Regions from separate parts of the Brachybacterium atlanticum genome, predicted to be linked through region 2. Evidence: predicted binding sites of a transcription regulator. Region 2 holds the regulator's gene; the other holds the start of a gene.
What was found. Region 2 encodes HspR, which represses chaperone genes until heat shock. Its sites were predicted from a motif close to AAGTTGAGTCNNNNNGACTCAACTT; they were not measured.
Positions count from the first base shown of each region.

Region 1 (15,191 bases), on a different contig from region 2:
GCGTCGCGCGGCTCGGCCTTCAGCACCACGATCGGCTCGCCCTTCACCTCGGTGAGCAGCAGGAACATCTTCCCGAGCACCTTCGCGACCTCGGAGCCCGGACCGAAGGGCATCTCGAACGCCGCAGCGGGCAGCTCGAGCGCCCGGGCCCGCACAGTCTCCTGCAGGACGGTCCCGTCCATCGTCTCTTCTCTCATCCCTGCTGCTGGATGATGCCGATCTTCTGCCACACCTTGCGGGCCATGTCCGAGGTGAGCGCCTCGATGCCCTCGACCGCATCCAGCACGTCCCCGTCCGTGGTGTGTTCCGCGAAGAGCGCCGCGCTCTTGCCCACGAGCGAGAGCATCTCCGTGCAGAAGTCGAGATAGCGGGTCAGCTCCGTGCGGTCCAGGTCCAGCCCGCCGTCCGCGCGCGAGCCGCGCTCGAGGCGTTCGGGCACCTTGGTCAGCTGGTGCATGTCGATCACGTGGGCCAGGGAGCGAAGGCGGTGCAGGATCCGCAGCACGCCCGCTCCATCCGCTCGGGGATCCGCATCAGGAAGAACACCGCGATCCCGCCGAAGACGAGGTCGTTGATGATCGTCTCGAGCAGCGGGAGCACGTCCAGCGGGCCCAGCACGTCGCGCTCCGCGAACAGGTCCACCGCCGCGAGCGCGACAGCCCCGCCGAGGAACAGCGCGACCGCGAGCATCGCGAGCCGTGAGAGAAGTCGGGCGAGCCGCACCCGTCGGCGGCTGATGCCGGTGCCGGCGTTGATCTCGTCCACGAGCCCCACCACCTCCCGGCACACCTCCCACAGAGTGCGATCGGGGAAGCGGGTCATGATCCGGTGTTCGAGCGCCGCGGCCGAGCGGCGCACCGCCTGCCCGTCCAGGCGCTGGAAGCGGCTCGAGGAGGGCGGCTCGTCGGAGTGGTCTTCAGGGCGGGGCGCGGGGGCCGACGGGTCGGTGGTCGGAGACATGCAGCGAGGCTAAGGGATCCGACGGGAACGGGAGTGCGTCGACCCCGAGCTCCCCCGGGGACCCCTCGAGCGCGCGCAGGTCCGCGCCGGTACCGTGGGCCTGGGCGACGGCCCGTCGAGGGCGCGCGGCGCCACGGAGGCAGCACTGTCCTGACGACCATCGAGGAGGGGCTGATGCGACAGCGGGGCGGCATGACGGTCTGGGTGCCCCGCTGAGGGGACCATCGGCCGCCAGCGGGCGGCGCAACTCGCACGGTCCTGGATCGGGACGGCCCGGGGATCGGCTCCACAGCCGTGGCCACGGATGTGGAGCCGATCGGGGCCGCACCCCGATGTCAATCGATGCTGATGCTCTAGGTGTAGTTGGCCATGACGTTATCGACGCCGGTATGGAGTCGTGAGGCTGGGGGCTGATCGCTGCAGGCGGTGTGGGGGCGATGGTAGTCGTAGTGGTGGACCCAGATCCTGATCGCGTCTCTCCGCTCGTTCTCGGAGTTGTAGGCGCGGGCGTAGAGGCACTCGTCGGTCATGAGCCGCTGGTAGCGCTCGACCTTCCCGTTGTGCCGGGGCGTGTAGATCCGGGTGCGCTGGTGCCGGCCGATGAACGCCCTGGTTGACCGTCGGAATGCCTTGGCGGTGTAGTTGCTGCCGTTGTCGGTGATCAGACGGGAGATCCGCGTGATGCCGTGCGCGGTGAAGAACGTCCTGGCGCGGTGGAAGAACGCGATGGTCGTTGCGGCGGTCTCGTCCTCGAGTGCTTCGGTGTAGGCCAGGCGGGAGAACCCGTCGATGATCGAGTGGAGGTAGGTGTAACCGATCCGCTGAGAGTGCTTCTTCTTGTCCTGCACGGACCCTCGCCCATGCGCCCACCACCCGCCGCCGTCGCGGAGCTTGCCGATCTTCTTCACGTCCATGTGGACCATGTGCCCGGGATAGCGGGCGATGATCTTCCCTGGTGAGCGGAGGTTCTCTCCGTCCGGGGTGATGTCTCGGATCCGGTTCAATCCGAGCCGGTCCAGCCAGCGAGTCACGGTCCGCACGCAGCAGCGGTACTGGTGAGCGTCGGCGAGTTCGCGGGCGATCCGGCGCGCGGACCACTTCTTCTTCCGGCGCCAGAACTCGATCAGCTCGAGCACCCAGACCGGGAGCCGTGTAGGTCGGTTCGCTGGCGCGCTGGAGTGGTCCTGCAAGCCGAGCTCGCCATGCTCCCGGTAGCGGCCGACCCACTTCGACAGGGTCGAGCGGGCGATGTGGAACTCCGCAGCGACGTGCGCGATTGGCCGACCACGCTCGATCACCTGGGCGACGGCTCGCTGTCTTCCGAGCACGGTCAGCGGGGCATTACGGTGGGTCACGGAACGGGTCTCTTCCTGCGAGATGGACGGCTTCAGCACCACCCATCGTGCCGGTCAGGGGCCCGTTCCTTCATCCCCGGCCAGCGTCCACAACGTCATGACCCGCAACATCTGTCGGCGGCCATGACGTCGCGCACGAATCCGACTGCGTCGGTGTCCACGCGCAGCTGATCGGGGTTGACCGTGCCGCCGGGAAGCAGCAGGGCGTCGTACTCGTCGGCCGAGGCGGACTTCACCAGGGCATCGACCGGGAATGTCCCGGCTTCATCCAGGTCGTTCTCGCGGGCCTTGATCTCGCCCTCGTGCAGCGAGAGCAGCACGGTCGTGGCCCCGGCGTCCTGCAGAGCCTGTCGCGGCTGTTCGAGCTCCACGCGCTCGACGCCGTCCGCGGCCAGGATCGCGATCCGTTTCCCTCGTAATTCGTCTGCCATGTTCTGCTCCGTTCTGTGGGAGGTGACGGCCTGCCCGTGCGGGCGAGCCGCACGCTGTCCGTACCGGGCAACGTGGTTCGGGTGCAGGACGACTCTCGTGCAGTCGCCGTTGCGCTCATCGGAGTGCTGGCAGGTGTTGGCTGCCGATTCTCGGGCCGGATCCTGGGAGACGGTGAAGAAGCTTCGGCCCTGTGGTCGACGATGACCTGCCGCCATCGACGGTTGTCGTTCTTCACCGGGGCCTGGCCGGATGCGAGCGCCGGGCCCGCATTCCAGTTTAGACCTCGTTGGTCAGGGACGGGCCGCACGTGGCCATCTCGTTCTGGACGCCTGGGCGCCGGGACGCCGGGACGCGAAGACGTCGACGACTCCGATGCCGCCGGGGGACCGCGCCGACCGCATCCGGCGATTCGGGCCCGTCCCCGGATCTCCGGTCGGGCACGACGCACGGGATCGGCCGTGGAGTCGTCGACGGCTATGGCGACCTCTTGTCGGCGAGCTCGACGTCATCGTTCACCATCTCGTCCCAGGCCTGGCGGGCCCGCAGGCAGTCCCGGTCGTCGGCGGGAGCTCACAACGTCTCGGCCCCCCGCCGCCGAGTCCGATCTCGAGTCTCGCCGCCGCGAGCCCGCAGGCCATTGCCCGGTCCGTCTGCGGTCGGGCAGTCGCGGAGTGCCTGCTGACCGCGCTGGGAAGGCATGCGCCCGGGCTCCCGATCTGGCGAGGCAGCCTGCTCGTCAGGTGCGCTCTCTGCGCGAGGTCTTCGCCCTCGTCGCAGCCTTCCGACTCTCACATCCGGGAGGTGGCCTCCTGGAGCGCGGCCTCGAGGTACGGTGCCGACGCACCGGCTCCGGACGAGGCGACCTGCGCGGGCGTGCCCGAAGCGACCACCGTGCCGCCATCGTCTCCCGCGCCGGGCCCGAGGTCGATGACGTGGTCGGCCACGGCGACGATGCGCATGTCGAGCTCGACCGCGACGACGGTGTTGCCTGCGTCCACGAGGGTCTGGAGATGCGTCACGAGCCGGTCGGAATCGGCGCTGTGCAGCCCGGACGTCGGCTCGTCCAGGACGTAGAGGGTGTCCCCGCCCTGGGATCGTTGGAGCTCGGAGGCGAGCTTCACCCGCTGCGCCTCACCTCCGGACAACTCGGTGGCCGGCTGTCCGAGACGGAGATATCCGAGGCCGACGTCGACCAGTGCCGCGAGCGACCGCATGATGTCGAACTCGCCGTGGAAGAAGTCGTGGGCCTCCTCGACGCTCATGGCGAGGATCTCCGCGATGTTGCGGCCGCGCCAGGCGATCTCCAACGTGCTGGACTGGTAGCGGGTGCCGTGGCAGTCAGGGCACTCGGTGTAGACCGAGGGGAGGAAGAGCAGCTCCACCATGACGGATCCTTCGCCCTTGCAGGTAGGGCAGCGACCGCCGGTGACGTTGAAGGAGAATCTGCCCGCCTTGTACCCGCGAGCGCGAGCCTCGGGCGTCTCCGCGAACCTTCTCCTCACGTGGTCGAACAGGCCCGTATAGGTGGCGACGTTCGAGCGTGGGGTGCGACCGATGGGCTTCTGGTCGATGCTCACGACGCGGCGCACCCCGGCGACGTCGCCGCGGATCGCTCCCTCGAGCTCGTCGGGCTCGTCCGACAGCAGGAGCTCGTCCCCTTCGGCGGGGGCGGCGTCCTCCGCCTGGTCTGCTCGTCCCTGCCGTTCGCCGAGCAGCGCAGGCAGTGCCTGGCTGACCAGGCTGGACTTGCCTGATCCCGACACTCCGGTGACGGCGGTGAACACCCCGAGCGGGAAGGAGATCGTCACGTCGCGCAGGTTGTTGCGCGTGACGTGCTCGAGCCTCAGCCATCCCTGCGGCTCGCGAGGCGTCCGGCGGGGCAGTCCGCTGCCCCCGAAGACGTAGCCGCGGGTCACGGACTCCTCGACCTCGGCCAGCCCTTCGAAGGGCCCGCTGTAGACGACACGCCCGCCGCGCTCACCCGCGCCGGGCCCGATGTCGACCAGCCAGTCGGCGTGCCGCATCACGTCCACCGAATGCTCCACCACGAACAGGCTGTTGCCCCGGTGCTTGAGCCCGTCGAGGATGCCGAGCAGAGCGCTGACGTCCTGCGGATGGAGACCCGCGGACGGCTCATCGAGCACATAGACCACACCGAACAGCTCAGAGGTCAGCTGGGGCGCGAGTCGCAGTCGCTGCAGCTCGCCGCCGGAGAGGGTGGGGGTGGTGCGGCCCAGGGAGAGGTACCCCAGACCCAGATCGATGATCGGCCGCAGTCTGTTGACGAGCTCCGCGCCCAATCGCGCAGTCGCGGCCAGCTTCTCGACCGAGCGATCAGGCGACATGCGCGCGTCCTCGACCGCCGCGGGTGCGGATCCTCCGGCGTCGATCCGCTGCCCGGCGTCGCGTCGGACAGCCTGGCCACCTGTGCGGCCCGCCGACTCGGCCCCGTCGAGAGCGCCGGTGGCCCGTTCGACCGCCTGGTCGATCAGCGTGGAGAGCTCCGCGAGCGGCAGAGCGGAGAGATCTGCGACGTCGAGACCCTCGAACGTCACGGACAGGGCCTCCGGCTTCAGTCGCTTCCCGTGGCAGGCAGGGCAGGGAGCGACCGAGAGGAACTCCGCCACGCGTCGCTTCATCGACTCGCTCTTGGTGTTCGCGAACGTGTCGAGCACGTACCGACGCGCGCCGACGAAGGTGCCCGAGTAGCTCGGTTCGACGTCCGACGCGGTCGCGGCCCGGGCCTCGGAGAGTGTGAGCCGCGAGTGGACCGGGACGTACGGCGTCTCGTCCGTAAAGAGGATCCAGTCCCGATCCTCCTTCGGCAGATCCTTCCAGGGCACATCGACGTCGTAGCCGAGCGCGACGAGGACATCGCGCAGCTGATGACCGTGCCAGGCCGTCGGCCAGGAGGCGATGGCCCGCTCGCGGATCGTCAGCGACGGGTCCGGCACCATCGTGTCCTCGGTGACCTCGTACACCCGGCCGATGCCGTGGCACTCCGGGCATGCGCCCTGCACCGTGTTGGCGGAGAAGTCCTCGGCATAGAGCATCGGCTGATCTTCGGGGTAGTGGCCGGCCCGGGAGTAGAGCATGCGCACCAGCGAGGAGAGCGTGGTGATGCTGCCCACCGAGGACCGCGCGCTGCGGCCCCCGCGCTGCTGCTGAAGAGCGACGGCCGGCGGCATGCCCGTGATGGAGTCGACGTCCGGGACGCCCGCCTGGTCGATGAGGCGACGGGCGTAGGGAGCGACGGACTCGAGGTAGCGGCGCTGGGACTCCGCGAACAGGGTTCCGAAGGCCAGCGAGGACTTCCCCGAGCCGGAGACGCCGGTGAACACCACCAGCGCGTCGCGGGGCACCGTCAGGTCGATGTCCTGGAGGTTGTGCTCGCGCGCGCCGAGAACCTGCACGTCGGGCTGAACGGGTGAGGAGTCCGACGATGCGGACCTGCGTGCTTCGACCATGCCGGCGAGACTAGCAACGCGTTCCACCGATCGGTCGGTGCATGCCCCAGTCCTCCACGGTCCACCCGCCCGTGGCGCCTATCGCCGCGGCCGCGACGGGCACCTCGGTGAAGGGCGAGGTTCGTTCTGCCCTATGCTCGAAGAGAGCCGAGGTCGCGGGCGACGGGCATCCATAGAACCGTGGCACATCCGCGACCGGGCCATCCCCAACTGGAGGAGAACGTCATGGCAAGCAGCAACCGCGCCGTCGTGTTCCAGAACGTCAAGGACATGCGCGTCGAGTCCCTCGACTTCCCGAAGCTCGAGATGCCGAACGGTAAGAGCGCCCCGCACGGAGTCATCCTCAAGATCGTCGCCACCAACATCTGCGGTTCCGACCTGCACATCTACCGCGGGTCCTTCCCCGTCCCCCAGGGCATGGTCGTGGGCCACGAGATGACCGGAGAAGTCCTCGAGGTCGGCCCCGACGTCGAGTTCCTCTCCGAAGGCGACCTGGTCTCGGTCCCCTTCAACGTCGCCTGCGGCCGATGCCGCAACTGCCGCGCCCGCCACACCGAGGCGTGCGAGACCGTGAACCCCGACGCGGCCTGCGGCGCCTACGGGTTCAACCTGGGCGACTTCCAGGGTGGGCAGGCGGAGTACCTGTTCGTCCCCTACGCCGACTTCCAGCTGCTCCGCTTCCCGGACAAGGACCAGGCCATGGAGAAGATCCGTGACCTCGCCCTGCTCTCGGACATCCTGCCCACCGCGTTCCACGGCCTCATGGAGGCCGGGGCCAAGCCCGGCTCGACCGTCTACATCGCCGGCGCCGGACCCGTCGGTCGCTGCGGCGCCGCAGCAGCCCGGCTCCTGGGCGCTTCCTGCATCATCGTCGGTGACTACCACCAGGACCGGCTGGACCTGGTGAAGAACAACGGCTGCGAGACCATCGACCTCAACCAGGACGTGCCGCTGACCGATCAGATCGAGGCCATCCTCGGCGAACCCATGGTGGACTGCGCCGTCGACTACGTCGGCAACGAAGCCCACGGGATCGGCCGCGAGGCCGAGGACATGAACCCGGCCCACGCCATCAACCAGGTCATGGACGCCACCCGCGCAGGCGGCGCCACCGGCATCGTCGGCATCTACGGCCCCGACCCGCTGGCCTCGTCCAAGGCCGAGCAGGAGGGCACCTTCTCGCTCGACTTCGGCAAGGCGTGGATCAAGTCGCCTCGGATCTCCGGCGGCCAGGCCCCGATCATGCACTACAACCGTGAACTGATGATGTCGATCCTGTGGGACCGCATGCCCTACCTCAGCGACATGCTCAACACCAAGGTCATCAGCCTCGACGAGGCCCCCGACGCCTACGCGAAGTTCGATGCCGGTGTCTCGGAGAAGTTCATCATCGATCCCCACGGCATGATCCCCGCCTGATCCCGGGCCGTCATGCACCCGGCCCGCGATCGTCGCTCCAGCGGCGGTCGCGGGCCGGCTCTGTGCACGGATCCGTCGCCGATCCCGTCCTGGACGATGCCCGGGCGCGGGCACGCCTCGGCACGCCCTGCGGGAGGAGGATCACGTGACGCTCTGCGCCACGCGGGGATCGACTGCGGCATCAGTCCACCGCACCCGGTGGGAGGGGACAGGGTCCGGGCGTGCCGTCTCCTGCCCCCTCACCACGGCATGCGGTGGGCGGTGGTCACCGGATGGCGGAGCGGATGGCGGCGGCCGCGGCGGCGACGTCCGATGCGCTGTAGATGGCGCTGCCCGCGACGGCTACGTCTGCTCCCGCCCGCTGGACGGCCTCGACAGAGTCCGCACTGACGCCGCCGGCGACGGAGAACGGGACCTCGGCGGCCTCGCCGGCGGCGAGCAGGGCGTCGAGGCTGTAGCCGTCCTCCGCCTGCTCGTCGAGGCCGGCGTGCATCTCCACGAACACGGCGCCGAGGGCGACGACCTCTCGGGCCCGTGCGGCCTTGTCGGCCACACCGATCAGATCGACGACGACGCCCTTGCCGTGCTTGGTCGCCGCGGCGACCGCGCCGGCGATCGTGCTGTCACCGGCGACGCCGAGCACGGTGACCAGATCCGCTCCGGCGGAGAAGGCGATGTCAGCTTCCAGCTCGCCGGCATCCATGGTCTTGAGATCGGCGAAGACGGTCTTGTCGGGGTGGGCGGCCTTGACCGCCGTGATCGCCGCGAGGCCCTCGCTCTTGATCAGAGGGGTGCCGAGCTCGAGGATGTCGACGTGGGGTGCGGCCTTCGCGGCGAGGTCGAGGGCGGACTCGGTGGTCAGGGTGTCCATGGCGAACTGCAGTCGCATGTCAGGGTGTCTCTTTCTCGTGGTGGTGTCGATGAGGGAACGGGGAAGAAAGGTCATTCGAGGTTGGCATGACGGGGCCAGAGCGCATCCGCACTCTGTCCGCTCTTCTGCCACAGGACGTCGAAGAGAGCGTCGCCGACGAGGACGAGGAGCTGCTCGAACAGGCTGCCGGCGTACTGGGCCGACTGCTGCTCCGACCGGTCCGTCTTCGTCGCCGCACGGATGACCAGGACAGCGTGGGACAGCTGAGCAAGCGGTGACTCGGGGTCGGTCGTGATCCCGATGACGCGGGCACCGACGGATCGCGCCGTCTCGGCCGCGCTCACCACTCCCGAGGTCGTGCCGGAACCGCTGGCGGTCAGGAGCAGATCGCCCTCTCCGATCGCCGGGGTCGTCGTCTCACCGACGACGTGGACCTGCAGCCCGAGGTGCATGAGGCGCATGGCTGTCATCCGCAGCGCGAGCCCGGAGCGTCCGGCGCCGTGGACGAAGACCCGCCGGGCGTCCGCTGTCAGCTCGACGGCGGCCGCGAGCGCGGGCGCGTCGGGCAGGGCAGCTGTCCCCTCGATCTCGTCGACGATCCGCGTCAGCGAATCCTGGATGCTTCGTTCTTCCATGCCGACCATCCTGGGCCGGTCTGCGGTGGTCCACTGCTGCCCGATGAGCGGGGTGCCCCGTTCGATCGGGTGGGCCTCCCAGGTCGGGCTAGAGTAGCGGAGTGAGCGACCTCCCGACCCCGCTGGAACGTGCCCGCTCCGTGTCGAGGGACCGTGCCCTGACCGAGCAGGCTGATCAACATGCGATCACCCTCGAATCGATCCTTGCCGTGCTCCGCTCCGGCCGACTCGCGGATGCGGCCGCGCGCAGGGAGGCCACGGAGATCGCCTCCTCCGCACTCATCCGTGCTCGTTCGATCCATGAGCAGCAGGAGAGCGTGCTCGAGCCGGTAGCCGAGGCATTCTCGCGCCTGCGCACCGAACTGCGTCCTCTGATCCGCTCCGGGCCGCTGCAGGTCCAGTTCGCAGAGCCTCCTGCGCGAGGACGGGCGCTGCCGGGCCCGGTCGCTCGGGAAGCCCGCGCCATCTCCCGCACAGCAGTGCTCTCGCTCATGGACCGCGCGGACGCTGCACGCGCCCGGATCGGCTGGGACTGCGATGGCCGCAACCTGCTGATGGAGGTCCGTGACGACGGGGGAATCGCGGTGACAGCGCACGACGACACACTGCGTCCGATCGTGGAGCGAGTGGCGGCGCTCGACGGAACCATGGACGTGGAGACGACCCCGGGCTGGGGGACGACGCTGCGGATCGAGATCCCGCTGGACCCACCCAGCGCAGCTCTCACCGTGGAGGGCGCCGAGGAACTCACCGACCGCGAGAAGCAGGTGCTGCGCCTGGTCGCAACCGGGATCTCGAACCAGCGCATCGGCGACCAGCTCGGGATCACGGCCAACACCGTGAAGTACCACGTGGCCAACTTGCTGCGGAAATACGGCGCCCGCACGCGCGCCGAGCTCGCAAGCATCGCTCACTCCCATGATGCGCACTCTCCGAGCGCCCGGACTCGATAGCAGGGCTCGGTCCGGACGTCGGCAGCGGTGTAGGACTCGCTGCGCTGCGAGCCTCATGGCCGTGACCTCGAAGAGCTGATGGCCGGCGGTGAAGGCGATGCCGCACGCCGTCCAGGACCCGCCCGACGCGAAACCGCTGAACGCTCAGCTGTGACTGTTACGCGCCGGCACGGCCCGCGTCCCACCGTGTTCCGGGTTCGCGGATCGGCTTCAGGCCCTCGCCGCCTGGGTGCGGCCCCCGCGACGGCTGGATTCCAGCATCTCGGTCAGTGAGCGCGCGTCATAGCTGCCCACCATCCGACAACCATCGATGAAGAACGTCGGGGTCATCTTGGCGCCGCTCGCCTCCGCGCTCGCGATGTCCCGCTGCACCCTCGCGGCAACCTCGTCGCTGTCGAGATCCTCGATGAACGCCTCGACATCGAGGCCCAGCTCAGCCGCGTAGCCGATGAGATCTTCCCTCTCCAGCGCGTCCTGCCGAGTGAACACGAAGTCGAGCCACGGCCAGAACATCTGCTGCTTCGCGGCCGCCTCGGCGGCCCGTGCGGCGAGGGGGCCGTGAGGATGGTGAGGCAGATGCCGCACGACGTAGCGCAGATCGTCACCGAAGCGTCCGTGCAGGTCTTCCCATGAGCCAGTGGCGTGCGCGCAGTACTCGCACTCGAAGTCCACGAACTCCACGAGGGTGAGCCGGGCGTCCTCCGGTCCGCGGATGTGATCCACCTCGGGGTCCACCGGAGAGTCGAGCGTCATCGGGAGATCCGCCGTCTCCTCTCCCCACCGACGGGCCGCGACCTTGAAGATCAACCAGCCCAGAACAGTGGCGAGCACCATCGCCACGAGCACGCCCAGCGTCGCCTGGCGCCCCAGATCCGAGGAGGAGTCGAAAGCGAGGCTGATGACCAGCAGCGACACGGTGAAACCGATGCCCGAAAGTGCTGCCCCGCCGAACACGCTGCCCATTCCGACCCCCTCCGGCAGTCGGCCTGCGCCCATCCGAACGGCGAGGAGCGTCGCGATCCCGATTCCGAGGAGCTTGCCGAGCACGAGCCCCGCGATGACGCCCCACGTCACAGGCGAGCCCAGCGAGTCGGCCACCACCCCACCGCCCAGGTCGACCCCGGCATTGGCCAGAGCGAAGATCGGCACGACAAGCAACGCCGTGGGGAGACGGAGGTACTCGTGCAACCGCTCGTTGACCGACACGCCCTTGGACAGTCCCCGTCCGACGGCACGCGCCGAGGAAGCGCTCGGGGATTGCCAGAAGTCGCGGAACAGCTGTCGGGCGGCGACCACCTTGTGCCGTTGCGTCGGGTAGGCGGGGATCAGAAGGCCGGCGATCATGCCCGTCAGCGAGGCGTGGATGCCGGAGGACAGAGTCGCCAGCCACAGCACGATGACGATCCCCACGTACGGAGCGGCACTCCACTGCCGGGAACGGCCCAGCAACCACAGGGCGACGAGGCAGCCGAGAGCGACCAGCAGCGGGACGGGTCGGATCTCGTCGCTGTAGAACACCCCGATGATCGTCACCGCAAGGAAGTCGTCGACCACCGTGAGGGTCAGGAGGAAGACGCGCAGCTGCCCGGAAAGCCGGGGGCCGACGATCGCGAGAGCACCGAGCATGAACGCCGTGTCCGTTCCGACGACCGCCCCCCATCCGCGAAGCCCCTCGCCACCGGACGCGCCGACGACCAGGACGTACATCAGCGCGGGCAACGCCACACCCGCGACGCCCGCGATGGCCGCCAGACGGGCGCGACTGCTGTCCCGCAGAGCCCCGTGTGCGAACTCCTGGCGCACCTCGAGACCCACGACGAAGAAGAACACGACCATCAGTCCGTCGTTGATCCAGTGGTGCAGATCCAGATGCAGGCCGAACGGGCCGACGTCGATCCCGACGCTCTGTTGCCACAGCTCGACATAGGAAGAGGACAGCGGCGAGTTCGCCCAGAGGAGAGCGAAGGCTGTGACGACGATGAGCAGGACGGCCGAGCCCGACTCCGTGCGGAGCCTTCCGGCTATTCCGCGCGAGGGCGAGGTTGAGTGGGGCACGGCGGGATTCTGCCTGAGCGTGCTGGCCGACGCCACTGGGTCGGACCGGGTCCGATGCCGCTGCTGTTCGGGTCCGAGGGGGTGGACGGGCGGCCGTGGGAGATCGATCCCCAGATGCGCGCGAGGTGCGTGCGGCTCGTGCGAGAGCTCCCGCGGGAGTTCCCCTCCCACCTCGCCGCAGCGGTCGCGACCGCTCGGCAGGACGGCGTCCCGTGGGGGCCGTGCGGCGCTGTCCGGCGCAGGACGATGTCGACCACGGGACTCGTCCGGGTGTCACCAGCGCAGGGACTGCCGAGGTCAAGCGATCGAAGGCTGAGAACGAGCAGCTGTGCGAGGACCAGGAGACGCTCCGCCCGGTCTCAGTTCTCTGCGCGGCGAGCTCGACCCGCGCAACCAGCGATCCTGGTGTTCGGCGACGTGATGAGAGGCGAGGGCTGGGCGGAGCTGCCGGGCCTGGAGGCGTCGGGCCCGTATCGCAGCCCGCACCGCCATCGATGCCCCGGTCCAGGACAGGCTCCGCGATCCGGTCACGCCAGAGACAGATCGGTGAGATCACTGCCACCTTGTCGAGGACGTATGGATGTGGCCTGCATCACACCCTGTTACACCGGGAATGAACCTGATCGGATCAGAGTTGAGTCGGGTGCACTCAAGAATGGAGCTGCTGAGATTGACATCGTCGATCTCGGGTTCTCTACTTGAGTCCGTACAGCTCAAGTCTTGCCGTCGGCCGCTGGTCGGCAGCGAAGATCCCGTGCGGCGCATCCGTCGCAGAAAGGCAGGCACCCATGTCCCGTGTCGTCGGAATCGATCTCGGCACCACCAACTCCGCCGTCGCCGTCCTCGAGGGCGGCCAGCCCACCGTCATCGCGAACGCCGAGGGCTCCCGCACCACCCCGTCGGTCGTCGCCTTCTCCAAGCAGGGCGAGGTGCTCGTCGGCGAGGTCGCCAAGCGCCAGGCCGTCACCAACGTCGACCGCACCATCTCCTCCGTCAAGCGCCACATGGGCACCGACTGGAGCGCGGAGATCGACGACAAGAAGTACACCCCGCAGGAGATCTCGGCCCGCATCCTCGGCAAGCTCAAGAAGGACGCCGAGTCCTACCTGGGTGAGTCCGTGACCGACGCGGTCATCACCGTCCCGGCCTACTTCTCGGACTCCGAGCGTCAGGCCACCAAGGACGCCGGCACGATCGCGGGTCTGAACGTCCTGCGCATCATCAACGAGCCCACCGCCGCGGCCCTGGCCTACGGCCTCGAGAAGGGCAACGACGACGAGCAGATCCTGGTCTTCGACCTCGGCGGCGGCACCTTCGACGTCTCCCTGCTCGAGGTGAGCAAGGACGAGGAGGGCTCGACCATCCAGGTCCAGGCCACCGCCGGCGACAACCGCCTCGGCGGCGACGACTGGGACCAGAAGATCGTCGACTGGCTGATCTCGCAGGTGAAGAACAAGGAGGGCGTGGACCTGGGCAAGGACCGCATCGCCCTGCAGCGCCTCAAGGAGGCCGCCGAGCAGGCGAAGAAGGAGCTGAGCTCCTCCACCTCCACCACCATCTCCCTGCAGTACCTCTCCATGACCGAGAACGGCCCGCTGCACCTGGACGAGAAGCTGAGCCGCGCGCAGTTCGAGGACATGACCTCCGATCTGCTCGAGCGCACGAAGGCCCCCTTCCACCAGGTCATCAAGGACGCCGGGATCAAGGTCTCCGACATCGACCACGTGGTCCTCGTGGGCGGCTCGACCCGCATGCCCGCGGTGACCGAGGTCGTCAAGGAGCTCACCGGTGGCAAGGAGCCCAACAAGTCGGTGAACCCGGACGAGGTCGTCGCCGTCGGCGCCGCTCTCCAGGCCGCGGTCATCAAGGGCGAGCGCAAGGACGTCCTGCTCATGGACGTCACCCCGCTCTCCCTGGGCATCGAGACCAAGGGCGGCGTGATGACCAAGCTCATCGAGCGCAACGCGGCCATCCCGACCAAGACCTCCGAGGTCTTCTCCACCGCCGAGGACAACCAGCCCTCCGTCGCGATCCAGGTCTTCCAGGGCGAGCGCCAGTTCACCCGGGACAACAAGATGCTCGGCACCTTCGAGCTGACCGGCATCGCCCCGGCCCCGCGCGGCATGCCGCAGATCGAGGTCACCTTCGACATCGACTCCAACGGCATCGTGCACGTGACCGCGAAGGACCGCGGCACCGGCAACGAGCAGTCCATCCAGATCACCGGCGGCTCCGCCCTGTCCGACGAGGACATCGACCGCATGGTGAAGGACGCCGAGGCCCACGCCGCCGAGGACGAGGAGCGCCGCAAGAACGCCGACGCCCGCAACACCCTCGAGCAGCTCGTCTACCAGGGCGAGAAGCTGCTGAAGGACAACGAGGAGAAGATCTCCGACGGCGACAGGACGAAGGCCGAGGACGCCATCAAGGAGGCGAAGGACGAGCTGGCCAAGGAGGACCCCTCCACCGAGGACCTCGAGGCCAAGCGCGACGCGCTGAACGAGGCGCTCCAGGCCGTGGGCACCGCGATCTACTCCCAGGCCCAGGAGGGCGCCGAGGGCGCTGCCGGGGGCACCGAGGCGCCGTCGTCCGATGACGACGACGTGGTCGACGCCGAGATCGTGGACGAGGACGAGGAGAACAAGTGATGACCGAGAACCAGAGCCACCCCGACGACGCTCAGCGCCCTGAGGGCGAGCCGCGGTTCTCCTTCACCGACAAGCGGAAGGTGAACCCGGAGGACGGCTCGATCCGTCCCTCCGGGGACGCCCCCGCCTCCGAGGGACAGGACGCCCAGGAGCCGGTCGACCCGATCGACGCCGAGGCGGCGACGCTCTTCGAGCAGGCCGCCTCGGGCCAGGGCGGGGACTCCGCCCCGGCAGACGCCGGACGGGTCGCCGAGCTCGAGGGCCAGGTCACCGCGCTCACCGAGCAGCTCAAGCGCGAGCAGGCCGAGTACGTCAACTCGCGCCGCCGGATCGAGGCCTCCGCCGAGGTGAGCAAGGAGGCGGCCGTGGGCCGCGTCCTGGCCGCCCTGATCCCCG
Region 1 covers NZ_JAKJJW010000025.1:256-15,446, reverse strand. The annotation lists gene L3K22_RS12085 (MmcQ/YjbR family DNA-binding protein) at 1-182, opposite strand, end outside; gene L3K22_RS16755 (hypothetical protein) at 194-466, opposite strand; gene L3K22_RS16750 (hypothetical protein) at 463-960, opposite strand; gene L3K22_RS12075 (IS481 family transposase) at 1,314-2,315, opposite strand; gene L3K22_RS12070 (DJ-1/PfpI family protein) at 2,411-2,746, opposite strand; gene L3K22_RS12065 (excinuclease ABC subunit UvrA) at 3,536-6,214, opposite strand; gene L3K22_RS12060 (alcohol dehydrogenase catalytic domain-containing protein) at 6,440-7,633, shown strand; gene hxlA (3-hexulose-6-phosphate synthase) at 7,899-8,522, opposite strand; gene hxlB (6-phospho-3-hexuloisomerase) at 8,576-9,148, opposite strand; gene L3K22_RS12045 (helix-turn-helix transcriptional regulator) at 9,241-10,092, shown strand; gene nhaA (Na+/H+ antiporter NhaA) at 10,303-12,147, opposite strand; gene dnaK (molecular chaperone DnaK) at 12,936-14,795, shown strand; partial or broken gene L3K22_RS12030 (nucleotide exchange factor GrpE) at 14,795-15,191, shown strand, end outside.
Region 1: a site for HspR is predicted at 12,843-12,867, ahead of dnaK (molecular chaperone DnaK). Genes of this name have one in related genera too.

Region 2 (15,191 bases):
CGACGTGGTCTCCTCCCCCGACATCGCCGAGGCGATGTTCGCCGGCAACGAGCTGCCCCCGGTGAACCTCGAGCTGCAGGAGAAGCTCTCGGCCGACTACCCCGAGATCGTGAAGATCGCCGAGTACGCCGGGGACGCCTCCCCGATGCCCGCCATCCCCGAGATGGCCGCCATCTGGGAACCGCTCGGTCAGGCCGAGGCCAACCTGGTCGGCGGCGCGGACGCCGAGTCGACCATGACCTCCGCCGGCGAGCAGATCTCCAGCCAGATCGGCTGACCCTCTCCGCCATGGAGCGGGCAGCACGCCCGCTCCCCCGGCTCCCCCGGACGGGGTGCGACATCACGGCGTCGCACCCCGTCCGACCGACCTGCCCGGTCACACCCGCCACCCCGTGAAAGGCACCGTCGCCATGTCCAGCCCCCTGCCGCCCGTGCACCGCGAGCGCAGCACCTCGATCCCCGCGGTCCTGGTGCGCATCATCGTCCTCGGCGCCGTCCTCGCCGTCACCGCCTTCACCGTGCCGCTGATGATCCAGCAGCAGCAGTGGCTGTGGCTGGCCGTGATGGTCCTGGCCGCGATCGCGATCTTCGTCATCTACTCCACGAAGCGCTTCATCCCCGGGAAGTACCTCTTCCCCGGCACCTTCTTCCTCGCGGTCTTCCTGATCACCCCGATCATCCTCACGGTGGGCTACTCCTTCACCAACTACGGCGACGGCACCCGCGGCACCAAGGAGCAGGCGGTCAACTCGATCATCGCCAATTCGGTGGTCCAGACCGACGACTCCACCTGGTACAACATGTCGGTCGCCACCCAGGGCGACCCCGTCGAGGGCCCCTTCACCCTGTTCCTGGTGGACCCCGCCACCGGCGTCGTCTACTCCGGCGACGAGGAGACCGAGCTGGCCCAGGTGCCCGCCGCCGACGTCACCGTCGAGAACAACTACGTCACCGAGGCCTCCGGCTACACGATCCTCGAGGCGCGCGAGGTCAACGACGCCTACAACGCGCTGCAGGAGGTCGCCGTCCCCGTCGACGAGAACTCCGCGGTGCGGGTGCAGGGCGCCAATCAGGCCTACGTGGGCACCACCCTGCTGACCTACGACGAGGCCGCCGACACCATCACCGACACCCAGACGGGCGCGGTCTACGCGGTCGGCACCGTGGGCGACTCCGAGTACTTCGTGAACGAGAACGGCGAGCGCGCCTTCAGCCAGTCCTGGCTGCAGAACGTGGGCTGGTCCAACTACCAGCGCCTGTTCACCGACTCCAACATCGCCCGCCAGTTCCTCGCCGCCTTCGTCTGGACCCTGGTCTTCGCCCTCGGCTCGGTGGCGCTGACCTTCGTGGTCGGCTTCGCCCTGGCGCTGATCCTCAACGACGAGCGGCTGAAGGGCCGCCGCCTGTACCGCTCGATCCTACTGATGCCCTACGCAGTGCCGGGCTTCATCGCCCTGCTGGTGTGGTCGAACTTCTACAACCAGGATTTCGGCCTGATCAACACCACCCTCGGCATCAACGTGAACTGGCTGGGCGATCCGACGATGGCCAAGGTCGCGGTCCTGCTGACGAACCTGTGGATGGGCTTCCCCTACATGTTCATCGTCTCCACCGGCGCCCTGCAGGCGATCCCCGGTGACGTGATGGAGGCGGCCCGCATCGACGGCGCCAGCCGCTTCCAGACCACGGTGAAGGTGGTGACCCCGCTGCTGCTGGTGGCCGTGGCCCCGCTGCTGGTGGCGTCCTTCGCCTTCAACTTCAACAACTTCAACGCGATCGAGCTGCTCACCGAGGGCGGTCCGTTCCTGCCGGGCGAGTACACCCGCGGCGGCACCGACATCCTGATCTCGATGATCTACCGCATCGCCTTCGGCGGCTCGGGGGCCGACTTCGGCTTCGCCTCCGCCGTCTCCGTCGCCCTGTTCGCGCTGACCGGCGTGCTCGCGGCGATCCAGTTCCGGTTCACCAGCGTCCTCGAAGACGTCAACTGAGAGGCGGCCCGATCATGAGCACGCAGACTTCGCAGCAGACCTCCGTCACCGCGCAGCGGCGGATGCCCTTCGGCCGCTGGATGGCCGAGGTCGGGTGGCGCCACGTCGTCGGCATCCTCGCCGTCGCCTTCGCGGTGTTCCCCATCCTGTTCATCATCTCCGCCTCGGTGAACCCGCTGGGCACCGTCTCCAGCTCCGGCCTGATCCCCAAGGCCTTCTCCCTGGTGCACTACGAGTCCCTGATCGCGGGCGATCGCGGGCCCTTCCTGCGCTGGTACGTGAACACGATCATCGTGTGCGGCACCGTCGCCCTGGTGCAGGTGTTCCTCTCCACCCTGGCCGCCTACGCCTTCAGCCGCCTGCGATTCGCCGGTCGCCGCATCGGCCTGCTCTCGCTGCTGCTGGTGATGATGTTCCCGGCGTTCCTGGCGATGATCGCGGTCTACTCGATGGTCTCCGGGCTGGGCAAGGCGATCCCCTTCCTGGGTCTGGACTCGCTGCCGGGCTACATCATCGTGCTGCTGGGCGGCTCGCTCGGCCAGGTGTGGCTGATCAAGGGCTTCTTCGACACCGTGCCCAAGGAGCTGGACGAGGCCGCCATCATCGACGGCTGCTCCCACTGGCAGGTGTTCACCAAGATCCTGCTGCCCACCCTCACCCCGATCCTGGCCACCACCATCCTGCTGGCCCTGGTGGGTGTGCTCTCCGAGTTCCTGCTGGGCTCGATCTTCCTGACCAGCAACGACACCAAGACCCTGGCCGTGGGCCTGTACGGGATGCTCGAGGGCGACCGCTCCAACAACCTGGGCGTCTTCGCCGCCGGCTCGGTGATGATCATGGTGCCGGTGATCATCCTGTACCAGTTCCTGCAGCGCTACATCGTCGGCGGCTCCACCGCCGGCGCCGTGAAGGGCTGAACGGACCCTCCCGATGAGCGATCTCCCCTCCCCCGCCCCGCAGCCGGTCGATCCCGCGATCGAGCCCAGCGGCGTGCCCCTGACCGAGCAGCCCCACCACGACTCCGGCCCGTCCTTCGTGCCGGGTCCGCGGGCGGGCCTCGGCCAGGAGGCCACGCTGCGGGTCTGGGTGCCCGCCGCCTATCCGGCCCGCACCCTGGCCCTGCGGTCCGTGGTGGACGGGGAGATCCTCACCGGGGACCTCACCCCGCGTTCCGCGTCCGACGGCACCGGCACCTGGTGGGAAGCGACCCTGACCGTCGCGAACCCGGTCGTGCCCTACCGCGTCGCCGTGCTCGCCGAGCCCGGTGCCCGCACCGCCTCCGGCGCCCCGGTCCCCACCTACGCCTGGCTCACCGCCGCCGGCCTGGTGCCCTGGGACGTCTCCGACGCCACCGACTTCCGCCTGGTCGCGCACGAGCCGGCCCCGGACTGGGTGGACGACGCGATCGTCTACCAGGTCTTCCCCGACCGCTTCGCCCGCAGCTCCCGCATCCCCGAGGACGCCGAGGGCCGCCCCGTCCCGGAGGACCTGCCCGCCTGGGCGGTGCCGATGCGCTGGGACGAGGAGCCCGCCGTGCGCGGCGACCTCACCGGCGCCCAGTACTACGGCGGCGACCTCGACGGGATCATCGAGCGCCTGGACCACATCGCCTCCCTCGGCGCTGACACCGTCTACCTCACCCCGATCTTCCCCGCCGGCTCCGTGCACCGCTACGACGCCTCCACCTTCGAGGCGGTCGATCCGCTGCTCGGCGGCGAGGAGGCCCTGGTGCGGCTCTCGAAGGCGCTGCACGCGCGCGGTATGCGCCTGGTGCTGGACCTGACCACCAACCACACCGGGGACACCCACGAGTGGTTCCGCGCCGCCCAGGCCGATGCCGGGAGCGAAGAGGCCGGGTACTACCTGTTCACCGAGCACCCGGACCGCTACGTGAGCTGGCTGGACGTGCCGAGCCTGCCCAAGCTCGACCAGCGCAGCGCCGCCCTGCGCGCCCGCCTCACGCGCGGCGAGGGCTCCGTGACCGCGCGATTCCTCGACGAGCCCGTGCTCGCCGACGGCTGGCGCATCGACGTGGCCAACATGACCGGCCGCCACGGTGCGGTGGACCTCACCCGCGAGGTGGCCCGCGAGATGCGTGGCACCCTGCGCCGGGTCCGCGCCCGCACCGGCCGGGACACCTGGCTGGTCGCCGAGCACGGCCACGACGCCACCGGGGACCTGGACGGCGACGGCTGGCACGGCACCATGAACTACACCGGCTTCACCCGGCCCCTGTGGGCCTGGCTGGCCGAGCCCGGCAGCGCCCTGAACTGGCTGGGACTGCCCATGACGACGCCGCGGCTGCCCGGCGGTGCCGTCTCCCGCAGCCTGCGCGACTACAACGCGCAGATGCCCTGGCCCTCCCGCCTCCACTCCCAGAACCAGCTCTCCAGCCACGACACGCCCCGCACCCGCACCGTGGTCGGCGAGCGCGGCCGCCAGCTCACCTCCGTCGCCGCCCTGGCGGCCCTTCCCGGGGTGCCCACCGTCTTCGCCGGGGACGAGCTCGGCGCCGAGGGCCTCACCGGGGAGCACGCCCGCACCCCGATGCCCTGGGCCGCCATCGACGCCCTCTCCGAGCAGGCGGGTGATCCCGGGGACGCAGATCTTCCGGTCGATGCCGAGGTGCTGGAGGCCACCCGCACCCTGCTGGGCCTGCGCCGCGAGCGCCCGGCCCTGCGCCGCGGCGGCCTGCGCTGGCTGCACACCGGGGACGACGCCCTTGTGCTCGTGCGCACCCACCCGGACGGCGACATCATCGTGCACCTGGCCCGGGACGCCCACGATCCCGTCACCTTGGACCTGCGGTCCCTGCCCGGCGTGACCGGTGCCCATCCCCTGGCGGCCGTCGGCGGCGCCACCGCCGCCGCGGACGGACCGCTGCTGCACCTGCAGGCCACCGCGGCCGGCGCCACCGTGCTGGCTGCTGAGCCGACCACGGAACCGGCCACGGAACCGACCTCTGTCTGAGACTCCACGAATCCTCCGGGCCGGCACTCCCCGTCGGCCCGGCGCCCCGCACCGCCCCCATCGGAAGGACACCATGACCATCACCCCCTCGCCTGCCCGCGCGACCGCGCAGCCGGAGGCCGGCGCCCCCGAATGGTGGCGCGACGCCGTGGTCTACCAGGTGTATCCCCGCTCCTTCGCCGATGCGGACGGCGACGGCATGGGCGACCTGCCCGGCGTCACCTCCCGCCTGCCCTACCTGCGCGAGCTCGGCGTGGACGCCCTCTGGCTCTCGCCCTTCTACACCTCCCCGCAGCGCGACGGCGGCTACGACGTGGCCGACTACTGCGACGTGGACCCGCGCTTCGGCTCGCTCGCCGATGCCGACGAGCTCATCGCCTCCGCCCATGCGATGGGCCTGAAGGTGATCGTGGACATCGTCCCCAACCACTCCTCGAGCGAGCACGAGCTGTTCCAGCAGGCGCTGGCGGCCGGGCCCGGCTCCCCCGAGCGGGACATGTACGTGTTCGCCGATGGCCGGGGTGAGCACGGCGAGCTGCCGCCGAACAACTGGACCTCGATCTTCCACGGCGAGGCCTGGACCCGCGTCACCGAGGCGGACGGCACGCCCGGGCAGTGGTACCTGCACATCTTCGACACCTCCCAGCCGGACTGGAACTGGCAGAACCCGCGCGTGCACGCCCTGTTCCGGGATGTGCTGCGGTTCTGGCTGGATCGCGGGGCCGACGGGTTCCGCGTGGACGTCGCCCACGGGATGGTCAAGCCCGAGGGGCTGCCGGACGCCGCCGTCAACGCCGAGGGGCTGCTGGACATCCCCGAGGGCGAGGTGCCGATCTACTTCGACAACGACGGGGTGCTGGAGATCTACCGCGAGTGGCGGCCGATCCTGGACTCCTATGAGGGCGAGCGGATGATGGTGCTGGAGGCCTGGATCCCCGAGCACCGGCTGCCGCTGTACATCGGCCCCGAGGAGGCGCACCAGTCCTTCAACTTCGGGTTCCTCCAGGCCACCTGGGGCGTGGAGACGATGCGGGCGGCGATCGAGAAGCCGCTGGCCCTGGCCGATGCCGTGGGCGCGCCCACCACCTGGGTGCTGTCCAACCACGACGTGATCCGGCACGCCACCCGCTACGGCTTCCCGCCCGGCTACCGCTTCGGCGAGGGGCTGGGGCGCGAGGAGACGCCGGACACGGCGCTGGGCCTGGCCCGCGCCCGCGCGGCGACGCTGCTGATGCTGTCCCTGCCGGGCGCCGCCTACCTGTACCAGGGCGAGGAGCTGGGCCTGCCGGAGGTCGCGGAGATCCCCGACGCGCTGCGCGAGGACCCCGCCCATCTTCGGGCCGGCGTGCCCGGCCGCGACGGCTGCCGCGTGCCGCTGCCCTGGCGGGCGGACGCCCCGGCGTACGGCTTCTCCCCCACCGGCGAGAGCTGGCTGCCGCAGCCGGAGGAGTTCGGGGGGCTGGCGGCGGATGCGCAGGAGGGCGTGCCCGGGTCGACGCTGGAGATGTACCGCGCCGCGATCACGCTGCGCAGGGAGCACGGGCTGGGCCGCTCGGACGCCCCGGTGGAGTTCCTCGAGGACCTGCCCGAGGGCCTGCTGGGCCTGGTGCGCGGCGAGGTGGTGGTGCTGGTGAACACCTCGGAGCAGGAGCTGCCCCTGCCCGCCGGACCGGACGGCCTCGACCTCGCGGACGCGGAGGTGCTGGTCGGCTCCGCCGAGCCCGTGCCCGGCCGGCTCCCGGCCGACGCCGCCGTGTGGCTGCGTCGGCGCTGAGCCGCCGCTGCGCCGGGGAGGAGCAGCACTGACGCCGCCGGCGGATCGCCGGTGAGTCGCGGTGCTCACGTCCGGCCGCGCAGGGCCCGTCCCTGCGCGGCGGGAGCCCGCCTCCCCGCTAGGATCGCTCTCATGCGCTCGCCCTCCGCCCCGGTCGATCCCGGGTTCGACGTCGTCGTCCTCGGCGCCGGCCTGAACTCCCTGAACCTCACCATCGCCTTCCACGCCCAGTACGGGATGCGCTGCACCACCGTGGTGCGCACCCCGGTGGCGATGAACGAGCGCACGGTCACGACGGACCTCGTCACCCTCGGCGCCGACGCGAGCGACGAGGACCTGCGCGATGCGCTGATCGACCTGGCCGCCCAGCGCCCCGCCGGCCGGCCGGCGCTGCTGCTGACCAACGCGGACTCCCTCATCGAGCTGATCGATCGCTTCCGCGCCGATCTGGAGCCGCACTACCTGCTCGCGCAGGTCGACGCCCAGCTGCTGTCGCGCCTGGCGGACAAGGCCGAGTTCGCGGAGATCTGCGAGGAGCTCGGCATCGACACGGTCCCCACCGTCATCGTCGACTTCTCCCGGGCCGGGGAGCCGGACTGGAACGGGCACGAGGAGCTGCCATGGTCCTATCCCGTGGTCGGCAAGGCCGCGAACACCGCCGAGTACCACCACGTCGACTTCCCCGGGAAGAAGAAGGTGTTCTTCCTCGAGTCCGCGGAGGAGCAGCAGGCCCTCGTGCGATCCCTGCACGAGGCCGGCTTCACCGGGCGCTTCCTGTTCCAGGAGCTGATCGAGGGGGACGACACCGCGCAGCGCTCGATCACCGCCTACCGCTCCAGCCGCGGGAGGGTGACGCTGCTGTGCGCGGCGCAGGTGCTGCTGGGCGAGCACACCCCCGAGGCGCTCGGCCGGCCCGCCGCAATGGTCACCGGCGACTTCCCGAGCCTCACCGCCGCCGCGGAGCGCTTCCTGGACCATGTGGACTACGTGGGCTTCGCGAACTTCGACGTGAAGGTCGACCCGCGCACCGGCCGGGAGTGCTTCTTCGAGATCAACCCCCGCATCGGCCGGAACAACTACTACGTCACCGCCGCGGGCGAGCCGGTGGCGCGGCACGTGGTAGAGGACCGGGTGCACGGCCGGGACATCGCGCAGGTGCGCGTCACCCGGCCGATCCTCTACACGATCCTGCCGCTGCGGCTCGTGCTCTCCTATGTGCGCGATCCCGCCCTGCGCGAGCACGTCCGAGGTGTGGCGCGGCGCGGGCTGCGCAACCCCTTCCGGTACCGTCCTGAGGGCCTGTGGATGCGCGCCTACTCGGTCGTCTCCGGCCTGAACTTCGTGCGCAAGTACCGCGCCGTGTACCCGCGCCCCACCGACACCGGCTTCTGAGCGTCCGGGCCCGGCACGTCCCGCCGCTCCCCGATCCCACCGCTTCACCCCTCCCGCACCGCGCACGACCGACAAGGACCCCTCTGATGCCCGACACCCCGCCCCGCCCCTGCACCGCCGTGTCGACCCCGGAGGTGGACCTGGTGCTGCTCGGCGGCGACATCGGCATCTACGCCCTGGCCCGCGCCTTCCACGAGAAGTACGGGATCACCTCGACGGTCGTGACCCGGAAGGTCGCCGGCCCCGTCGCGGACTCCTCGATCCTGACGACCGTGGAGCTGGGCATGGCCGCCTCCGAGGAGGACATGGTCGCGGCGCTGCTGCAGGTGGGCCGCGACAAGGCCGCCCGCCCCGGCGGTACCCGCCCGGTGCTGCTGGCGAACGCGGACTTCCTGGTCGCGCTGCTGGCCGCGCACCGGGACGAGCTCGGCGAGCTCTTCCACCTGCCGCTGCTGGACGACGACGTGCTCGAGGCCGTCGCGGACAAGGCGACCTTCTCCCAGATGTGCTCCGAGATCGGCGTGGCCACCCCGCGCACCGTCGTGCTCGACTTCGAGGGCGGCACGGCGCCGGAGGTGCCGGAGCTGGACCTCGGCTGGCCCGTGGTCGCCAAGGCCTCCCGCTCCTCCGCGTACAACGCCGTCTCCTTCCCCGGCAAGCGGAAGGTCTTCGAGATCGAGGACCGCGCCCAGCTGCTCGACCTCGTCGGCCGTCTCACGGAGGCCGGCTATCAGGACCGCTTCGTGGTCCAGGAGATGATCCCCGGCGACGACACCTCGATGCTGTCGGTGACCGCCTATGTCGACACCCAGGGCCGGGTCACCCTGCTCGGCGGGGCGCAGGTGCTCCTCGAGGAGCACACCCCCGGCGCACTGGGGAACCCGGCGGCGATGTTCACGACCGACCTGCCGGAGGTGTTCGAGCAGTCGGTGCGCTTCCTGCACCACGCCGGGTACCGCGGCTACGCCAACTTCGACGTGAAGATCGATCCCCGCGACGGGGTCGGGAAGTTCTTCGAGGTCAACCCCCGCATCGGCCGGAACAACTACTACATGACCGCGGCCGGGGCGAACGTCGCGCTGCCCGTGGTGGCGGACCTCGTCGAGCAGCGCGAGATGGAGCGGCTGGTGCCGCGCGAGGAGATCCTCTACTCGATCGTGCCGTGGCCGCTGCTGCGCCGCTACATCATCGACCCGGACCTGCGCACCCGGGTGCGGGAGATCGGGAAGCGCCGCACCGTGCACCCGCTCGCCTACGGGGTCGAGGGAGCGAAGCGCCGCTTCTACGTGCTCGCCGCGAAGATGAACCAGGTCAAGAAGTTCCTCCAGCACTACCCGCGCCCCTCGGCCGACGGCTTCTGAGGGGCGGGAGACCGGCGCGGTCCGGTCGACTTCTCCGCGCGCCCTGCCTAGGCTGACCGGCATGAGCGAGAACGTCACCGAATCCGACGAGACCTTCAGCCTGCACTCCTCCGCCACGCCGGACGGGACGGAGGTCGCCCCGCCGCAGCTCGTCGAGGCCCTCGGCGGGCAGAACCTCTCCCCCGATCTCGCATGGAGCGATGCTCCCGAGGGGACGCGGTCCTTCGCGGTCACCTGCTATGACCCGGACGCCCCGACGGGCTCCGGGTTCTGGCACTGGGTCGCCTGGGACATCCCTGCCACTGCCGCGTCGCTGCCGCAGGGCGTGGCCCGCGAGGACGCCGGCTCGCCGATCCGCCAGGCCGTGAACGACTTCGGGAACGTCGGCTACGACGGGCCGGAGCCGCCCGCCGGTGCCCCGCACCGCTACCAGTTCTCGGTCCACGCCCTGCCGGTGGAGACCCTCGGCGTCGAGCACGGGGCCGCCAACGTCCAGGCGCGCTTCGCGATCTTCACCCAGCAGCTGGCGTCGACGTCGCTCACGGCCCGCTACCAGGTGACGGGCTGACGCACTAGGGGGAAACTCTCCGCGACGCGTCGGGCGCGCCCGGTTCTGGCCCCTGGGCACCGGTCATAGGCTCGGAGCATGAGCACGAGGACCAGGCACGACCAGGCGTCGGAGGCAGGATCAGACCACGGTCTGACCCCTCTCCTCCGCTCGGCGGAGGCGCTCGGCGCGACCACGTGCGAACCTCGAGGGGTGAACGTGACCAGGATGCGCCCGAGCCCCCGTCAGGACGCCGAGCCGACCCGTCCCCTGCGAGTGCTCCTCACCACCGACTGGTGGGAGCCGGTGGTCAACGGGGTGGTCGCCTCGGTCCAGACCCTGCGCCGCGAGCTGCTCGCCCTCGGCTGCGACGTGCGGGTGCTGACGCTGTCCCAGGGCATCCGCACCCGCAGCGAGCAGGGCGTCTACCGCATCGGCTCGGTCTCCGCCTCGATGGTCTACGACCGCGCCCGGATCGGCATGCCCGCCAGCCGCCGCGTGCTGCGCGAGATCCTGCGCTGGCGACCGGACGTCGTCCACTCCCAGTGCGAGTTCTCGACCCACGTGTGGGCGCGCCGCATCGCCCGCACCCTCGCCGTGCCGCTGGTGCACACCTACCACACGATCTACGAGGACTACACGCACTACTACTCCCCCAGCCGCTCCGTCGGAAGGAAGGTCGTGGAGACCTTCTCCCGCCGGGTCCTGGCGGGGACGGACGCCGTCGTGGTCCCCACCGCGAAGGTCCAGCGGATCCTCACCGGCTACGGGGTCCGCTCCCCCGTGCACGTCGTGCCGACGGGCCTGGACCTCGAGCGCTTCCGCCCCGCCGCGAGCGAGGCCGAGCACGAGGACGTCCGGTCGCTGCGCCGCGGGCTCGGCATCGCCCCCGAGCAGCGGGTGCTCGTCTCCGTCTCGCGCCTGGCCAAGGAGAAGAACCTCGAGGAGGTCCTCGACATGGTCGCGGCCGCGGACCGGGCGGACACGGTGCTCGTGCTCGTCGGCGACGGGCCCTACCGCCCCGAGCTCGAGGCCCACTCCCGGGCACTCGGGATCGCCGACCGGGTCCGCTTCGCGGGCGTCGCGGATCCCGCCGAGGTGCAGCGCTGGTACCGGATCGGCGAGCTGTTCGTCAGCGCCTCCCTCAGCGAGACCCAGGGCCTGACCTTCATCGAGGCGCTCGCCTCCGGGCTGCCGCTGCTGTGCCGCCGCGACCCGTCGCTGGCGAGCGTGGTCATCGAGGGGCGCACGGGCTGGCAGTACGAGGACGCCGAGCAGTTCTCCGCCCACCTGTCCACGCTGCTGGACGGCCCGCGCCGACGCGAGGAGATGGCGACCGCGGCCCGTGAGCACGCGCAGGCCACCTGCGGGGCGCAGGACTTCGGTCGGCACGTGCTCGAGGTGTACCGCCAGAGCCTGCGCCGCAGGCCCGCCCGGATCATCCCGCACCCGGTCGTGACCGCATGAGCACCACGACCGGGACGATCCCCGCGATCCGCACCGCACCGACGCGCCCGGCGACCCCTTCACGCCGCGTCGCCGACCGTGACCTCACCGGCCGGCCGTTCCCCGCACCCGTCTCCCGCCCGGGTGCGGTGCAGGCCCCGGCCGCCCCGCCCCGGCCCGGCGCCGACCGGATCTCCGGGACCGGCGGCCGGGAGGCGGGGATCCGACGGGACCCGCTGCGGATCGCCGCCCGGCTCTCCCCGCTGCTCGGCCTCGGCCTCTCCATCGCGCTGGTGGTCTGGGGGCTCGACACGGGGGTGCTGCGCTCGCTGACGAACCTGCAGGCCTTCATCGACTCGCTCGGCGCCTGGGGTCCGCTCGCCTTCTTCGTGGTCTCCGCCGCCTCGGTCGTCTTCCCCATCGTCCCCGGCGGCCTGCTGGTGATCGCGGGCCCGGTGCTCTTCGGTGCCGTCGAGGGGACCGTGCTGAACTACCTCGCCGTGTGCTCGGGCTCCCTGCTGAACTTCCTGATCGCGCGGCACGTGGGCCTGGGCCTCATCCAGCGGATGTTCCGTCCGCGCACGGTGGAGAAGCTCCTGGGCTGGACGCGCAGCGCGCACTTCACCCGCGCCTTCGCGCTCGCGATCGCGCTGCCCGTCGCACCCGACGACCTGCTGTGCTACATCGCGGGCACCACCCGCATGACGTGGCGCACCTACGTCGCGATAATCCTGCTGTGCAAGCCGTGGGCGCTGATCGCCTACGGCCTCGGCGTGAGCGCGCTGCTGCTGCGCTTCCTTCCCTGGTGAGGAGTACTCCCCGATGCTCATGAGCTCCCGCGCCGCGAGGCGCCGCCGCCGGCCCCTCGAGGCGGCCGGCCGCCGATTGGACCGCATCGCCCGCACCGTCCTCCCAGGACGCCCTCCCCGCCGCGGGGTGCGCGGCGACGAGCCGCTGCGCGTGCTGCTGCCGCGCGGTCTCGCCTCGCTGGCGAAGGAGTCCGGGATCGGCGCCGCGATCCGCCATCAGGAGATGGCCGTGCGGGCACTCGGCCACGAGGTGGTCACCAACCCCCTGCGCCCCTTCGACGTGGTGCACCTGAACACCCCGTTCCCGGACACGCCGCTGCTCGCGCACTGGGCGCGGCTGTGGCGTCGCCCGGTGCTGATGTGGGCGCACTCGACCGAGGAGGACTTCCGCGACTCCTTCCCCGGGGCGAACCGCGTCGCGCCGCTGTTCCGTCGCTGGATCGCGCACCTGTACCGCCGCGGCGACCTCGTGGTCACCCCGAGCGAGTACTCGCGCGGGCTCATCTCCCGGCCGGAGTACGGCCTGCGCGCCCCGGTGCGGGTGCTCTCCAACGGCGTGGACACGACCTTCTTCCGCCCCGATCCGGGAGCGCGACGGCGGCTGCGCGAGCAGCTGGGCCTCGGTCCGGAGGCGCGCGTGGCGGTCAGCGTCGGGATGCAGCTGGTGCGCAAGGGGATCCTCGACTGGGTGGAGGTGGCGAGACTGCTGCCGGAGGTGACCTTCGTCTGGTACGGCCGCACCGATCCCCCCATGCTCACCCGTGACGTCGAGCGGGCGCTGGCCTCCGCGCCGCCGAACGCCCTCTTCCCCGGCTACGTGCAGGCGGAGCAGGTGCGCGAGGCGTACTGCGGGGCGGACGTCTTCTGCTTCCTCACCAAGGAGGAGACCGAGGGGATCGTGCTGTGGGAGGCGCTGGCCTGCGAGGTGCCCGCGCTGGTGCGCGCGATCCCGATCTACCGCGACGGGATGCCCGACGGGGTGCTCACGCACCAGGTCGCGGGCGACGGCCCCGGCTTCCCGGGGCGCGCGGCGGAGAAGCTCGCTGCGCTGCTGGACGGGGAGCTCACCGACCTCCGCCGCGCGGGACGCGAGGCGGCCGAGAGCGTGGACATCCAGCAGATCGCGCGGACGCTCGGGGCGCTGTACGAGGAGGTCGGGGCGCAGCCGCACCGGCCTGCTGCCGGGAGGGACGGCTGAGGCCGGGCCGCCCGGGCGCGGGTGCCGGCCTCGGCCCTGCGTCGTCGGCCGCTCGCTCGGTGCAGGCGATGGAGGCTCGGCGCCTGCGGCTCAGCGCCGGTGGCCCGGCCGCCAGACGACGAGCGCGCCGCTGCCGGAGCTGCGGCGGGGACGCTCGCCGCGGCGCAGAGCGCTGATCTCCCCGTCGCGGTCGGCGGTGAACACGCGGCGCTGCGCGGGGCTCATCGACTCGAGGGTCTCACGCACGCGCTGCAGCTGGTCCTGGAGGGTCTGGACCTCGTCCTGCAGCTCGAGGATCCGCTTGATGCCGGCGAGGTTGACTCCCTGGTCCTGGGACAGCGCCTGGATCTCCCGCAGCCGCATCACGTCGCGCGCGCTGTAGCGGCGTCCCCGGCCGCGGGTGCGCTGCGGGACGACCAGGCCGAGCCGGTCGTACTGGCGCAGGGTCTGGGGGTGCAGGCCGGAGAGCTCGGCAGCGACCGAGATGGCGAAGACCGGCACGCGCTCGTCGAGACGGGACGAGGGGGCCATCGGAGAGCTCCTTCCGGGATGCGGGGATCGACGCGTCGGGACGGGCGCGGCGGCGGGCGGCGCCGATCTCCGAACGGACCGGCCGGAGACCTCCGTCCGGCCCGTTCGGCTCCGGTCAGCTGGCGGCGGCCGCGGCGAGCCCGGCGCGCGGGTCCTCGTCCTTGAGCGCCTCGCGGAGGTCCTCCACGGCCTTCTTCGCCTTCCCCTCGACGTGCGAGGGGACCGCGACCTGGACGGTGACGTGGAGGTCGCCGGTGCGCTTGGAGGTCACGAGCCCCTTGCCGCGCACGCGCAGGGTACGGCCGGACGGAGTGCCCGCGGGGACCTTCACCGACACGGTGCCACCGTCAAGCAGCGGGACGGACACGGTGGCGCCCAGCACGGCCTCGTCGAAGGAGACGGGCACCGTGATCTTCAGGTTCGCGCCGTCGGCGCTCCACACGGGGTGCTCCTCGACGTCCAGCGTGAGCAGCAGGTCTCCTGCCGGGCCGCCGCCGGGGCCGGGCCGGCCCTTGCCGCGCAGGCGGATCTTCTGCCCGTCGTGGACGCCCGCGGGGATGCGGGCGGTGACGGTCCTCCCGTCCACGGTCAGCCGGATCTCGGTGCCCAGCGCCGCGTCGCGGAAGCTGATCCTCGTGCGGGCCGAGATGTCCTGGCCCTTGGAGGGGCCGGGCTGGAAGCCGGCCGGTCCCCCGCCGCCGAAGCCGCCGCCGGCCTGGCCGCCGAACATCTTCAGCAGGTCGTCGAGGTCGGGGTTCGCGCCGCCTCCGCCGCCTGCGGCGTAGCCGCCTGGGGCACCCTGACCGGCGCCGAACATGGAGGAGAAGATGTCCTCGAAGCCGGCGGCCCCGGGGCCGCCCTGCCCGGCGGAGAAGCGGGCGCCGCCGGCGCCCATGGCGCGGATCGCGTCGTACTGCTCGCGCTGCTCGGGATCGTTGAGGACCGAGTAGGCCTCGCCGATCTCCTTGAACGTCTCCTCCGCCGCGGGGTCGTCGGGGTGGCGGTCGGGGTGGTACTGCCGGGCCTTCTTGCGATAGGCCTTCTTGATCTCCTGCGCGTCGGCGTCCTTGGAGACGCCGAGGACCGCGTAGAAGTCCTTGTCGAGCCAGTCCTGTCCGGACATCAGCGTCTCCTTCCGGGAGCCTCAGGTGCTTCTGCGTCGTTCGTGGTGT
Region 2 covers NZ_JAKJJW010000024.1:37,299-52,489, forward strand. The annotation lists gene L3K22_RS11960 (sugar ABC transporter substrate-binding protein) at 1-277, shown strand, start outside; gene L3K22_RS11965 (ABC transporter permease subunit) at 411-1,991, shown strand; gene L3K22_RS11970 (sugar ABC transporter permease) at 2,006-2,908, shown strand; gene L3K22_RS11975 (glycoside hydrolase family 13 protein) at 2,922-4,961, shown strand; gene L3K22_RS11980 (glycoside hydrolase family 13 protein) at 5,035-6,735, shown strand; gene L3K22_RS11985 (carboxylate--amine ligase) at 6,868-8,127, shown strand; gene L3K22_RS11990 (carboxylate--amine ligase) at 8,214-9,488, shown strand; gene L3K22_RS11995 (YbhB/YbcL family Raf kinase inhibitor-like protein) at 9,550-10,056, shown strand; gene L3K22_RS12000 (glycosyltransferase) at 10,264-11,502, shown strand; gene L3K22_RS12005 (TVP38/TMEM64 family protein) at 11,499-12,290, shown strand; gene L3K22_RS12010 (glycosyltransferase) at 12,304-13,488, shown strand; gene L3K22_RS12015 (heat shock protein transcriptional repressor HspR) at 13,579-14,019, opposite strand; gene L3K22_RS12020 (DnaJ C-terminal domain-containing protein) at 14,135-15,142, opposite strand.